DNA from 2 places in the Rugosimonospora acidiphila genome. Region 2 is predicted to be linked to the other one. Evidence: riboswitches for the same ligand, from Rfam matches in the RefSeq annotation. Region 2 holds a riboswitch; the other holds the start of a gene.
The links. A riboswitch is a leader RNA that binds a small molecule or an ion and turns the genes downstream of it on or off. The one in region 2 is predicted to bind S-adenosylhomocysteine.

Region 1: linked by a shared signal. The riboswitch ahead of ahcY (adenosylhomocysteinase) and the one ahead of metH (methionine synthase) in region 2 are both predicted to bind S-adenosylhomocysteine.

The regions. Positions count from the first base shown of each region.
Region 1 is NZ_BAABJQ010000026.1:3,750-10,050, forward strand. It holds gene ABEA87_RS32255 (DUF1932 domain-containing protein) at 1-539, shown strand, start outside; gene ABEA87_RS32260 (NADAR family protein) at 557-1,204, opposite strand; gene ABEA87_RS32265 (hypothetical protein) at 1,338-1,640, shown strand; gene ABEA87_RS32270 (DUF6518 family protein) at 1,690-2,325, opposite strand; gene ABEA87_RS32275 (DUF1295 domain-containing protein) at 2,429-3,256, shown strand; S-adenosyl-L-homocysteine riboswitch at 3,370-3,445, shown strand; gene ahcY (adenosylhomocysteinase) at 3,659-5,116, shown strand; gene ABEA87_RS32285 (FAD-binding protein) at 5,263-6,301, shown strand, end outside.
Region 2 is NZ_BAABJQ010000025.1:34,020-40,320, forward strand. It holds gene ABEA87_RS31745 (ABC transporter permease) at 1-1,225, opposite strand, end outside; gene ABEA87_RS31750 (ABC transporter ATP-binding protein) at 1,222-2,214, opposite strand; gene ABEA87_RS31755 (GbsR/MarR family transcriptional regulator) at 2,308-2,994, shown strand; gene ABEA87_RS31760 (YciI family protein) at 3,097-3,450, shown strand; gene ABEA87_RS31765 (RNA polymerase sigma factor) at 3,569-4,042, shown strand; S-adenosyl-L-homocysteine riboswitch at 4,089-4,165, shown strand; gene metH (methionine synthase) at 4,193-6,301, shown strand, end outside.

The DNA of each region.
Region 1 (6,301 bases), on a different contig from region 2:
AAGTGGCCGGCATCCTGGCGCCGCTGGACTTCGTGGACGGCTCGATCTCCGGCCCACCGCCGACGGTGCGCCCCGGTGCCCGGCTCTACTTCTCCGGCCCGCGCGCCGGCGAGGTGGCCGGGCTGCCCTGGCGGGACGTCGAGCCCATCGTGCTGGGCGAGCGGCCGGGCACCGCCAGCGCGCTGAAGATGTGCACGGCAAGTGTCTACAAGGGACTCGTCGGGCTGTACGCCCAGGCGATGCGGGTGGCCGAAACCCACGGGGTACTCGACGAGGTGCTCGCCGACCTGACCGGCAGCGGGTACGACGGGCGCGAGTACAGCGTCGCGGTCGCCACGGCCGCCAGCAAGGCACACCGGTACGTGCCGGAGATGCGCGAGATCGCGGCCACCCAGCGCGCCGCCGGCCTGACCCCGGCTCTGTTCGAGGCGTTCGCCGAGGTGTACGCGCAGATCGCCGGCACCGAACTGGCCGGCGAGGACCCGGAGTCGGTGAGCCGCACGATCGGCGCGGACGAGGTCGTCCGCCGGCTGCGCTGAGCCGTTCCACGCCCGGTTCAGGCGAGCCGGGCGCGGACCTCCATCAGCGCGAAGCCGAGCAGGTTGTGGCCGCGCCAGGTGGCCGGGTTGCCGGCGCGCGGATCCGTGGCCGCCAGGCCGATGCCCCAGACCCGATCCACCGGACTGGCCTCGACCAGCACCCGCTCGCCGGTGCCGCGCAGGTACTCGCGGAGGTCCGGGTGCGCGCCGAACTTGGCCAGATTACCGGCGGTGACGATGTCGCGGCGGTGAGCTTCCCAGGTGGCCTGGTCGAATCCCCGCACCCCCCGGCCCAGCGCCTTGACCGCGCCGGGGTGCGGCGCAGCCAGCATCCGCTCGACGATCGCCTCGTCGCCGAACAGCCGGGCCTTGCCCACCATCATGTAATGCTCGGCCGTGGCGTACGTGATGCCGTCGGCGACGAACGGGGACTGCCACCACTGGCTCAGGCAGCCCGGTCCGACGCCGCCGTCGCGGCTGGGCTGGTGTCCCCAGAAGAGGAGGTACTTCAGCCGTTCGCCACGCCGCGACCGCGCGAGCAGCTCGGCGACGTCCCACGGGAACGAGGCGCTGTCCCGCGGGAACGAGGCGCTGTTGCGCGGGGATGAACCAGCGTCTCGCGGGGCGGTGGCGGCGTCGCGCGAAAGCGGGGCGGATCCGGGCATGGTCGGCATGGTGCCATCCGGGCGCGTTCGCGCGCCAGCCAATTGGCGTGACGCGATTCGGTACCGGCCACCATGGTCCGTTAGCGTATGGTCCCGCGACGGCGATGTGTGGGAGGGCGTTGGCATGCTGGGGATGGGTAAGCGGTATCGGGTGGTGCTGCGCGGTGATGGTGTGGTCCGGGCGTGGCCTGCGCAGACGCGCGCACAGGCATTGGCGAGATTCGCCGAGCGGGTGGAGGCGGGCGAGTTCTCCCCGTGGGACGGGCAGCGGTTGATGGTGGTGTCGGAGGAGGAGTGGGCCCGGTTGGGTGGCCCCGAGGTGGCGGTGGACGCGGGCGCCGATGAGCTGGTGGGTGCGTCGTCGGGGCGGGGGTCCGAGGGCTCGGGCGGGGCACGGCGGGGGTTGTTCGGATTCTTCTCGCGGTCGAAGTCCTGACCGTCGGGCGTGCGCGCCCGCCCGTCGCGGGCGCCGACGCGTCGCGGTCTCAACGGAAGGCGAGCTGAGCGACCAGGTACACCACCCCCGTGGCGACCGCGCCGAGCAGCGTCATGGGGACCAGCGCGGCCAGCCCGCGCAGCCGGTCGGCGCCGCCGCGGCCCAGCAGCGGTGGCAGCACCACGCCGAGGCCGACCATCAGCGCGGCCTCGCCCGCCTGGCGCACCACGACGGCCAGGTAGAGCCCCTCGGCGACGAACACGGCGCCGAGCGCGCCGAGGGCCGCCGCCCGGTACACCGGCCGCCCGGCGCGCGACAGCGCGCCCGCCACCCCGAAGATGGGTCCGGCCACCACGGCCACCGCTATCCACACGGCCGGACCGGTCAGGGCCGCGCGGCTCACGTCGTCGCGCAGGAAGGCGGTGGTCGACCCGTAGTACCCGACCACCGCGCCGACCAGCACCAGCGTGCCCGCCACGGCGGCGCGAAAGCCGCGTACCGGCAGGGCGGCGCCGGCCCCGAAGGCGGCCAGCGACCAGACCGCGCCCGAGTTGCCCAGATGGTTGAGAACGCCCGGCAACGTACCCTGCATCTCCAGGGTCAGCCCGCCGACGGCGAGACCGGCCAGGGCGCAGACGAGCAGGGACAGCGCCGGGTGGGGGCGCCTGGGCAGCGACTCGATCACCCGTCGATGATGCGCTGGTGGCCGGCCTCCCGACATCGGGGAGGCCCCCTAGCGCGCCCGGGGCGGGCTGGGCCGGCGGCCCCGTCATCAGTAGGGTGCGTTCATGCATGCGTTCGTCCACTGCCTCGAAGTCCTCGCCGGGGTCTGCGCCGCCGTCTGGGTGGTGTCGCTGCTGACGAACGAGCACTCCTGGGTCGACCGGATCTGGTCGATCATCCCGGTGGCGTATCTGGCCGTGTTCGCCGCCGCGGCCGGCTTCGCGGACGCGCGGCTGGACACGATGTTCGCGCTGGTCGCCCTCTGGGGGGCCCGGCTGACCTTCAACTTCGCCCGCAAGGGCGGCTACGCGCCCGGGGGCGAGGACTACCGCTGGGTCGTCCTGCGCGGCCGGATGCCGCGGTGGCGCTTCGAACTGTTCAACCTGTTCTTCATCACCATCTATCAGAACGTGATCCTGCTGCTGATCTGCCTGCCGGCGTGGACGGCGCTGCGCCACCGCGGCACGTTCGGGACGGGCGACGTGGTGGTGGCCGTCGCCTTCCTCGCCTGCCTGGTCGGCGAGACGGTCGCCGACCAGCAGCAGTGGAACTTCCAGCGGTGGAAGAAGGCCGAGACGGCCGGGGGGCGCGACCCTCGTCCGCGGTTCGTGTCGACCGGACTGTTCCGGTACTCCCGGCACCCGAACTTCTTCTTCGAGCAGGCGCAGTGGTGGCTGGTGTTCGCGTTCGGGGCGGTCGCGGCCGGCTCGCCGTGGCAGTGGACGGTCGTCGGGGCGGTGCTGCTGACCCTGCTGTTCGTCGGCTCGACCGTGTTCACCGAGAGCATCACCAGATCGCGCTACCCGGAGTACGCCGACTACCAGCGGGCGACCTCGCCGGTCATTCCGTGGTTCTCGCGGCACCGGCCGGAGCCGGAGCGGGCCACCCCGTGACGGGCCGGGCCGCACCCCGACCGGGCCGGGCCAGTTCATAGGGGTTCGGACCCGGTTGCGAGGGCCGGCAGCGCGGAGGTAGCGTCGAATCCATCGCGGTTCGTTCCGCGGTCACGCCCGAGAGGCGCTGCGACGGATTCCATCCGCCACGCTCGGGCGCTGACTAACCATCAAGGGCGCCTCCTGTCATCAGAGGAGGCGAGTCTTCTGCCATCAACCACGCGGCACCGGCCCATCGCGATCCGTCGCCGGGCGTAGCGCGAACCCTCGCGCGCCCGCCGACCCCCACTCGCCGTACCCGCCTGCGCGACCACCCCACCGTGGCCGCGCGCCGGGTCGATCGGTCGTGCCCGTGGCACGGCAGGCGGCACCTCGCCTTCGACCGGGAAGTGAGGAAGAAGCATGCGCGTCACACACCAGAACGTCAACGGCGTCGAGTTCGCGGTCGCCGACCTGGCGCTGGCCGACCGGGGCCGCACCCAGATCCGCCTCGCCGAGCACGAGATGCCGGGGTTGATGGCGGTCCGGCGCGAGTACGCGGCCGCGCGACCGCTGCGTGGGGCCAGGATCGGCGGCTCGCTGCACATGACGGTGCAGACCGCCGTCCTGATCGAGACGCTCGTCGCGCTCGGCGCCGAGGTGCGTTGGGCATCCTGCAACATCTTCTCCACCCAGGACGAGGCGGCCGCCGCGGTCGTGGTGGGCGCCGGCACCGTGGACGCGCCCGCGGGTACCCCGGTGTTCGCGTGGAAGGGCGAAACCCTGGAGGAGTACTGGTGGTGCGCCGACCAAATCTTCCGGTTCCCCGGCGGCCAGGGGCCCAACCTGCTGGTGGACGATGGCGGCGACGCGACGCTGCTGGTGCACCGGGGCGTCGCGTACGAGGCCAAGGGTGAGGTGCCTGCGCCGGGGCCGGACGACCCTCGGGAGTACGGGTACCTGCTCGCGACGCTCGCGCGCAGCCTCGAGGAGGACGGCCAGCGGTTCACCCGGATCGCCGCCGGAATGCGCGGGGTCACCGAGGAGACCACGGCCGGCGTGACCGGTCTGTACCGGCTGGCCCGCGCCGGGGAGCTACTGTTCCCGGCCATCAACGTCAACGACTCCGTCACCAAGTCCAAGTTCGACAACAAGTACGGCATCCGGCACTCCCTCGTTGACGGCATCAACCGCGCCACCGACGTGATGCTGGCCGGCAAGCTCGCCGTGGTGTGCGGCTACGGCGACGTCGGCAAGGGTGCCACGCAGTCCCTGCGCGGCCAGGGCGCCCGGGTGGTGGTCACCGAGATCGACCCGATCTGCGCGTTGCAGGCCGCGATGGACGGCCTGGACGTGGTGCGGCTGGAGGACGTGGTCGAGCGGGCCGACCTGGTCATCACGACGACCGGGAACACCGGCATCGTGCTGGTCGAGCACCTGGCGAGGATGAAGCACAACGCCATTCTCGGCAACGTCGGCCACTTCGACGACGAGATCGACATGGCGGGCCTGGCCCAGGTGCCCGGCATCGTGCGCACCGAGATCAAGCCGCAGGTGCACGAGTGGAGGTTCCCGGACGGGCACGCCGTCATCGTGCTGTCCGAGGGGCGGCTGCTCAATCTCGGCAACGCGACCGGCCACCCGAGCTTCGTGATGTCCAACTCGTTCGCCAACCAGACGCTGGCCCAGCTCGAACTGTTCACCAAGCCGGACGAGTACGACCGGGCGGTGTACCGGCTGCCCAAGCACCTGGACGAGAAGGTGGCGCGCCTACACCTGGACGCGCTGGGCGTACGCCTGACCGAACTGCGGCCGGAGCAGGCCGAGTACATCGGCGTCGAGGTGGCCGGACCGTACAAGCCCGAGCACTACCGGTACTGATCAGCGGGTTCGCACCGGTGGCCGGCGGCACCGTCGCCGTCGGCCACCGGTCGCGACCGGCGGCACCATCGCCGTCGGCCACCGGTCGCGACCGGCGGGTGCCGCGGGGTGCCGCGGCCCCAGACCGGCCGCTATGCTGAGCGGCGATGGAGTCGATCACGAACTGGGCCGGCAACGTGACGTTCACGCCGTCCCGCGTGCACCGGCCCTCCTCGCTGACCGAATTGCGGCGCCTGGTGGCGGACGCGGCGAAGGTCCGGGTTCTGGGCACCGGCCACTCGTTCAATCCGATCGCCGATACCGAGGGCGTCCTGGTCTCGGTCGCCGGCCTGCCGCCGGACGTCGAGGTGGACGAGGCCGGGCGCGCGGTCACGGTCGCGGCCGGCGTGCGCCTGGGCGAACTGGCCGTGCGCCTGCACGCGCGGGGGTACGCGCTGCCCAACCTCCCGTCGCTGCCGCACATCTCGGTCGCCGGCGCGGTCGCCACCGCCACCCACGGCTCGGGCGTGCGCAACGGCAACCTGGCCACCGCGGTGTCGGCGTTGCGGCTGGTCACCGCCGGCGGGGACGTGCGCACCCTGCGGCGGGGCGAGGACCCGGACTTTTCCGGCGCCGTGGTGTCGCTGGGCGCGCTGGGCGTGGTCACCGACCTCACCCTGGACGTCGTGCCCGCGTTCGACGTGCGCCAGTACGTGTACGACGACGTGCCCCTGGCGTCGCTGTCCGGGCGGCTGGCGGAGGCGCTGTCCGCCGGGTACAGCGTGAGCCTGTTCACCGACTGGACGGCCGAGAGCATCAACCAGGTCTGGGTCAAGCGGCGCGCGGACGACCCGGCCGCCCCGCCCGCCGGTGCCTGGCTGGGCGGCACCCTCGCGGACGGGCCCCGCCACCCGATCCGGGGGATGTCCACCACGTACGCCACGGCGCAGCAGGGTGAGCCCGGCCCCTGGCACGAGCGGCTGCCGCACTTCCGGATGGAGTTCACCCCGAGCAGCGGGCAGGAGTTGCAGTCGGAGTATTTCGTGGCGCGCGAGGAGGCGATGGCGGCGATCACCGCCATCGCCGGGATCCGCGAGCGCATCGCGCCGGTGTTGCAGATCTGCGAGCTGCGCACCATCGCCGCCGACGAGCTGTGGCTGAGCCCCCACTACCGGCGTGACAGCCTGGGGCTGCACTTCACCTGGG
Region 2 (6,301 bases):
CGGCGAGCAGGAACGCGCTGCCGACCACGGCGAACGTGGCGTGGCTCGTGGCCCAGGCGATCCGGCTCACCCGGGTGGCCAGCAGGGGCTCCGCGCGCAGCCCGGTCTCCTCGGCGCGCAGCCGCAGCGTGGCCTGCACCGCGTACACCGCGGCGACCAGCCCCAGCACGCCGAGCACGACGGACAGGTAGGCGTTGATCGCGTCGCCCTTGCCGCCCAGCCGGGACAGCACGTCCGTGATGTCGGCATTGTCGCTCAGCAGGCCGTTGATGCCGTTGGCGATCGACCCGACCACCACGCCCACCACGGCGAATACGACCGTCCAGGCGAGCAGTGCGCCCCGCTGCAGCCGCCAGGCCAGCGCGATGGGGGTGCGCAGCCGGGCCGAAGCCGTGGCCGGGCCGGTACCCGCGGCGAACATGCCGGCGCCGAGGTTCCGCCGGGCGGCCAGCGCGTACCCGACCCCGAGTACCAGCAGTGCGAAGGCCACCGGCAGGGCGAGCACCCACCAGCGTTCGTCGGCGTACGAGCGGACCTGCTGGCACCAGCCGATCGGGGAGAGCCAGGACAGCCACGACGGACCGTTCGCGCCCGCCGAGTCGCCGGCCGCCCGGAGCAGGTACGACGCCCCGAGCGCGGCGCCGGCCAGGCCGTTCGCGGCCCGGGCGCCCTCGCTCAGCTGCGCGGTCAGCGCGGCGATCCCGGCGAACACCAGGCCGCACGCGGAGAAGCACAGCCCCGCCGAGATCGAACCGGTGGCCGGGGTACCGATGGCGATCATGCCCAGCGCGATCAGCGCGCCCAGCACCAGGTCGGCCACGAGCGCGGTGAGCAGCGCGGCGGTCAGCGGCGCGTACCGCCCGACCGCCCCCGCGCCGACCAGTTCCAGCCGGCCGCTCTCCTCCTCGGCCCGGCTGTGGCGGACCACGATGAGCAGGCTCATCAGCCCGACGAGGACGAACACCAGGCCGCCGGGCTTCCACATGGTGATGCCGCCGATGGTGTCCAGCGCGGTGGCCGGCCCGTAGATGGCCAGCACGGACGAGTCCCCGGCCAGCCCGGCGGCGAGCTTGCGCAGAGATTCGGCGTCGGGGTAGAGCGACACGGCGCTGGACGCCGAGCCGACCATGACGACGGCGAGCACCGCCACCCAGGCCGGGATCATCAGCCGGTCGCGGCGCAGCGCCAGCCGGGTCAGCGTGCCGGTGCCGGCCAGCGCGCTCATCGCCGGCCCGCCGAAGACCGGTTCACCGGCGACTGGGCGTCCGGCGGTTGGGTGCCGGGGCGTGGGGACTGGGTCGGGGTCAGGCCGGCGGGCGCCGTGGCGGCGCCGTCCCGCTCGTAGTGCCGCAGGAACAGCTCCTCCAGGGTGGGCGGCTGGCTGACCAGGCCGCGCACCCCCGACCGGGTGAGCTCCACCAGCACCTCGGACAGGTGCGCGTTGTCCACCTCGAGGCGTACCCGGTCGCCCTGAACGTCCAGGTCGTGCACCCCGGGCAGCCCGGCCAGGCCGGCCGGCACGGCGGCGAGCTCGGCCGAGATCGACGTGCGGGTGAGGTGGCGCAGCTCGGTGAGCGTGCCGGTCTCCACCGTGCGGCCGTTGCGCACGATGCTGACCCGGTCGCACAACGCCTCCACCTCGGCCAGGATGTGGCTGGACAGCAGCACGGTGCGCCCGGCCCGCCGCTCCTCGGCGACGCAGTCGCGGAAGACCGCCTCCATCAGCGGGTCCAGCCCCGAGGTCGGCTCGTCGAGGACCAGCAGCTCCGCGTCGGAGGCGAGCGCGGCGACGAGGGCCACCTTCTGGCGGTTGCCCTTGGAGTAGGCGCGGCCCTTCTTCGTCGGGTCGAGGTCGAAGCGCTCCAGCAGCTGCGCCCGGCGGCCGGGGTCCAGGCCGCCGCGCAGCCGGCCGAGCAGGTCGATGACCTCCCCGCCGGAGAGATTGGGCCACAGCATGACATCGCCGGGCACGTAGGCCAGCCGGCGGTGCAGGGTGGTGGCGTCTCGCCACGGATCGCCGCCGAGCAGCCGAACCGAGCCGGCATCCTTGCGCAGCAGGCCCAGCAGTACGCGGATGGTGGTCGACTTCCCGGCCCCGTTGGGCCCCAGGAAGCCATGCACCTCACCGGTTTGCACGCACAGGTCAAGGCCGTCCAGGGCGCGGGTGCGACCGAACGACTTGACCAGCCCCGATACGTCAATCGCGGTAGTCATATTCGCGAAGCTACACTTGATTCACAAATCCGTGAAGATTCTGAAACATATAGAGTCTGTCAAGATGCCGAGGGAAGATCCGAAGGAGATGGTGTGTCCATGACCGCCCTGCCCGACCCGGCGCGCGACGGCGCGGCCGGCCCGAATGGGACCCCGAGCGGCACGGATCCGTGGCGCGCCGCGCCCGGCGGCGCCGGGCCGGGCGGTACGGGTGGTGGCGGGGTCGAGCGCGACCCCGAGGCGGTCCTGGGCTTCATCGAGCGGTTCGCGTCGGCCCTCATCGACGCCGGCATGGCCCGGATGCCGTCCCGGGTCTTCTGTGGCCTGCTCGCCACCGACTCCGGCCGGCTGAGCGCCGCCGAACTCGCCGACCTGCTCCGGGTGAGCCCGGCCGCTATCTCCGGCGCGGTGCGTTACCTGCTCCAGGTCCACCTGATCACCCGGGAGCGCGACCCGGCCCGACGCCGCGACGTCTACCGGGTCGAGAAGGACGTCTGGTACGAGCTCGTGATCAGCCGTGATCAGATGCTCCTCCGCTGGAAGCGCACCCTCGAGGAGGGGATCGCGGCGGTGGGAGCCGACACGCTGGCCGGCGACCGGCTGGCCGAGACGCTGGACTTCTTCGAGTTCCTGCGCCAGGAGATGCCCAGGATGCAGCGGCGGTGGCGGGAGTACCGGCTCGCCCGGGACGGCGCCGCGCAGCCAGCCCCGGCCGCCCAGCCCGATCAGCCCGACCAGGCGGCCCAGCCCGACCAGGCGGCCTCGCCGGGTCGGCCGTAACCGGCGCCGGGATCGCGGTACGCGGATGTCGAGGGCGGGGCGCCCACTCCGACCAAGGGGTGTGGGCGCGCCACCGGGCGCGCGGATCCTGAGGAGCCCGAGATGAAGTACCTGCTGTTGACCTACGGCAACCAGGAGAAGTGGGCCTCGCTGCCGGCCGAGGAGTGGCCGGAGGCGATCGCGAAGCAGGAGGCGTTCAACGCCAGGTACCGCGAGACGGGGGAGTTGCTCGGGGCCTACGGGCTGGCCGACGCGGTCAACACCCGGCTCGTCCGGCGGGCCGACGGGATGCCGGTCGTCACCGACGGGCCGTACCTGGAGACCAAGGAGTATCTCGCGAGCTTCTACCTGGTCGACTGCGAGAGCGAACAGCGTGCCCTGCGGATCGCGGCGGACATGCCCTGGGCCGACGCGGAGCCGGTCGAGCTGTGGCCGATCCTGCACGAGTCCGCGTAGGGCGGCACCTGGAACAGGATCGGCACGTGGATCAGGATCGGCGCGTCGAGGACCTGCTGCGCGAGCTGGCGCCGCGGGTACTCGGCGCGCCCGTGCGCCGGTACGGGCGGTTCGACGCGTGCGAGGACGCCAGGACGGCAGCCTGGTGCCGCTGGCCGAGCAGGACCGCGGCGCCTGGGACGGGCACCGCGTCGCCGAGGGGGTAGCGCTGATCACCGAGGCGCTGCCCGCCGGGCCGGTGGGCCCGTACCAGCTGCAGGCGGCGATCGCCGCCGTACACGACGAGGCCAGGCACCTGGACGACACGGACTGGCCGCAGGTCCTGGCGCTGTACGGCCTGCTGGAGCGGGTGTCGCCCAACCCGATGGTGACCCTCAACCGGGCGGTGGCGCTCGCCATGGTGCACGGGCCGGCGCCGGCCCTGGAGCTGATCGCCCCGCTGGCGGCGGACGGCCGGATGGCGCGCCATCACCGGCTGTTCGCGACCCGGGCTCACCTGCTCGAGCTGTCCGGCCGCTCCGACGAGGCGGCCCGCCCGGCGAGTGAGGGCGTTCACAGCCCGCCGCCCCCTATCGAGGGCGCCGCCGGTTAGGGGTCGCATGGCCCGGAATGCCGCATCGGCTCTGGTATTCTTGGCCCAGGCCGAGAGGCGCTGCAACGGACTCGGGTCCGCCACGCTCGGCCTGAGTGTTCCGGCAAGGGCGCCTCCGACACATCGGAGGTGGTTCAGTTGCCGACATCGGTGGATCGTGACGCAACGCAGGCCCTCAGGCGGCTGCTGGATCAGCGGATAGCAGTGCTCGACGGTGCCTGGGGCACGATGCTGCAGGGCGCCGGGCTCACCCCGGCCGACTACCGCAATGATCGGCTGGCCGACCACCCGTACGACGTGGCCGGCGATCCCGATCTGCTCAACCTGACGCGCCCCGACATCATTCTCGACGTACACCGTAAGTATCTTGCGGCCGGCGCGGACATCACCACCACCAACACGTTCACCGCCACCAGCATCGGCCAGGCGGACTACCACCTGGAGCCGCTGGTCAGGGAGATGAACCTGCGCGGCGCCCAGCTGGCGCGCCAGGCCGCCGACGAGTTCGGCGGCCGCTTCGTCGCCGGTTCGATCGGTCCGTTGAACGTGACCCTGTCGCTGTCGCCCCGGGTCGAGGACCCGGCCTACCGGGCGGTCACCTTCGACCAGGTCTACGCCGCGTACGCCGAGCAGATCCAGGCGCTTGCCGACGGCGGCGTCGACCTGCTGCTGATCGAGACGATCTTCGACACGCTCAACGCCAAGGCCGCGATCGCCGCCGCCCGCGACGTCGCGCCACAGCTGCCGCTGTGGATCTCGGTGACCATCGTCGACCTGAGCGGGCGCACCCTGTCGGGGCAGACGGTCGAGGCGTTCTGGCGCTCGATCGAGCACGCCCACCCGCTGGTCGTCGGGGTGAACTGCTCCCTGGGCGCGGAGGAGATGCGCCCGTACGTCGCCGACCTGGCGCGGCTGGCCGGCACGTACACCGCCTGTCACCCCAACGGCGGCCTGCCCAACGCGTTCGGCGGGTACGACCAGACGCCCGAGCAGTTCTCCGGCCTGGTCTCGGAGTTCGCCGGGTCCGGGATGGTCAACGTCGTCGGCGGGTGCTGCGGCACGACGCCCGATCACATCGCGCGGCTGGCCTCCGCCGTCTCCGCCCAGGCCCCGCGCCCGGTGCCGGCGCCGCCGGCCGCCACCCGGTTCAGCGGCCTGGAGCCCTTCGCGATCGGCCCCGACACCGGGTTCGTGATGATCGGCGAGCGCACCAACGTGACCGGCTCGGCGCGCTTCCGGCGGCTCATCGAGTCCGACGACTACCAGGCGGCGGTGGACGTCGCGCTGGAGCAGGTGCGCGGCGGAGCCAACCTGCTCGACGTCAACATGGACGCCGACCTGCTCGACAGCGAGCGGGCGATGACCAAGTTCCTGAACCTGATCTCGACCGAGCCCGAGGTCGCCCGCATCCCGATCATGATCGACAGCTCGCGGTGGAGCGTGCTGGAGGCCGGGCTCAAGTGCGTACAGGGCAAGGGCGTGGTCAACTCGATCAGCCTCAAGGAGGGCGAGGAGCCGTTCCTCGAGCACGCCCGGCGCATCCGGGGCTACGGCGCCGGGGTCGTCGTGATGGCCTTCGACGAGCAGGGGCAGGCCGACACCACCGAGCGCAAGGTGGAGATCTGCGGCCGCGCCTACGACCTGCTCACGCAGAAGGTCGGGTTCGCCCCCGAGGACATCGTGTTCGACCCCAACGTGCTCGCCGTCGCCACCGGCATCGCCGAGCACAACGGGTACGCGAAGGCGTTCATCGACGCGCTGCCCCTGATCAAGCAGCGCTGCCCGGGCGTCCGGACCAGCGGCGGCATCTCCAACCTGTCGTTCTCGTTCCGCGGCAACGACGTGGTACGCGAGGCGATGCACTCGGCGTTCCTGTTCTACGCCGTGCGCGCCGGGCTGGACATGGGCATCGTCAACGCCGGCCAGCTCGCCGTGTACCAGGACATCCCCGCCGACCTGCTGGAACTCGTCGAGGACGTGCTGTTCGACCGGCGTCCGGACGCCACCGACCGGCTCGTCACGTTCGCGCAGACGGTCAGCGGCACCGGTACCCGGCGCACCGTCGACCTGTCCTGGCGCGAGGCGCCGGTTCGGCAGCGGCTGGCGCACGCGCTCGTGCACGGCATCGTCGACTTCATCGAGGAGGACACCGAAGAGGCCCGGCAGGAGGCGGCCCGCCCACTCGAGGTGATCGAGGGCCCGCTGATGGACGGCATGAAGATCGTCGGCGATCTGTTCGGCTCCGGCAAGATGTTCCTT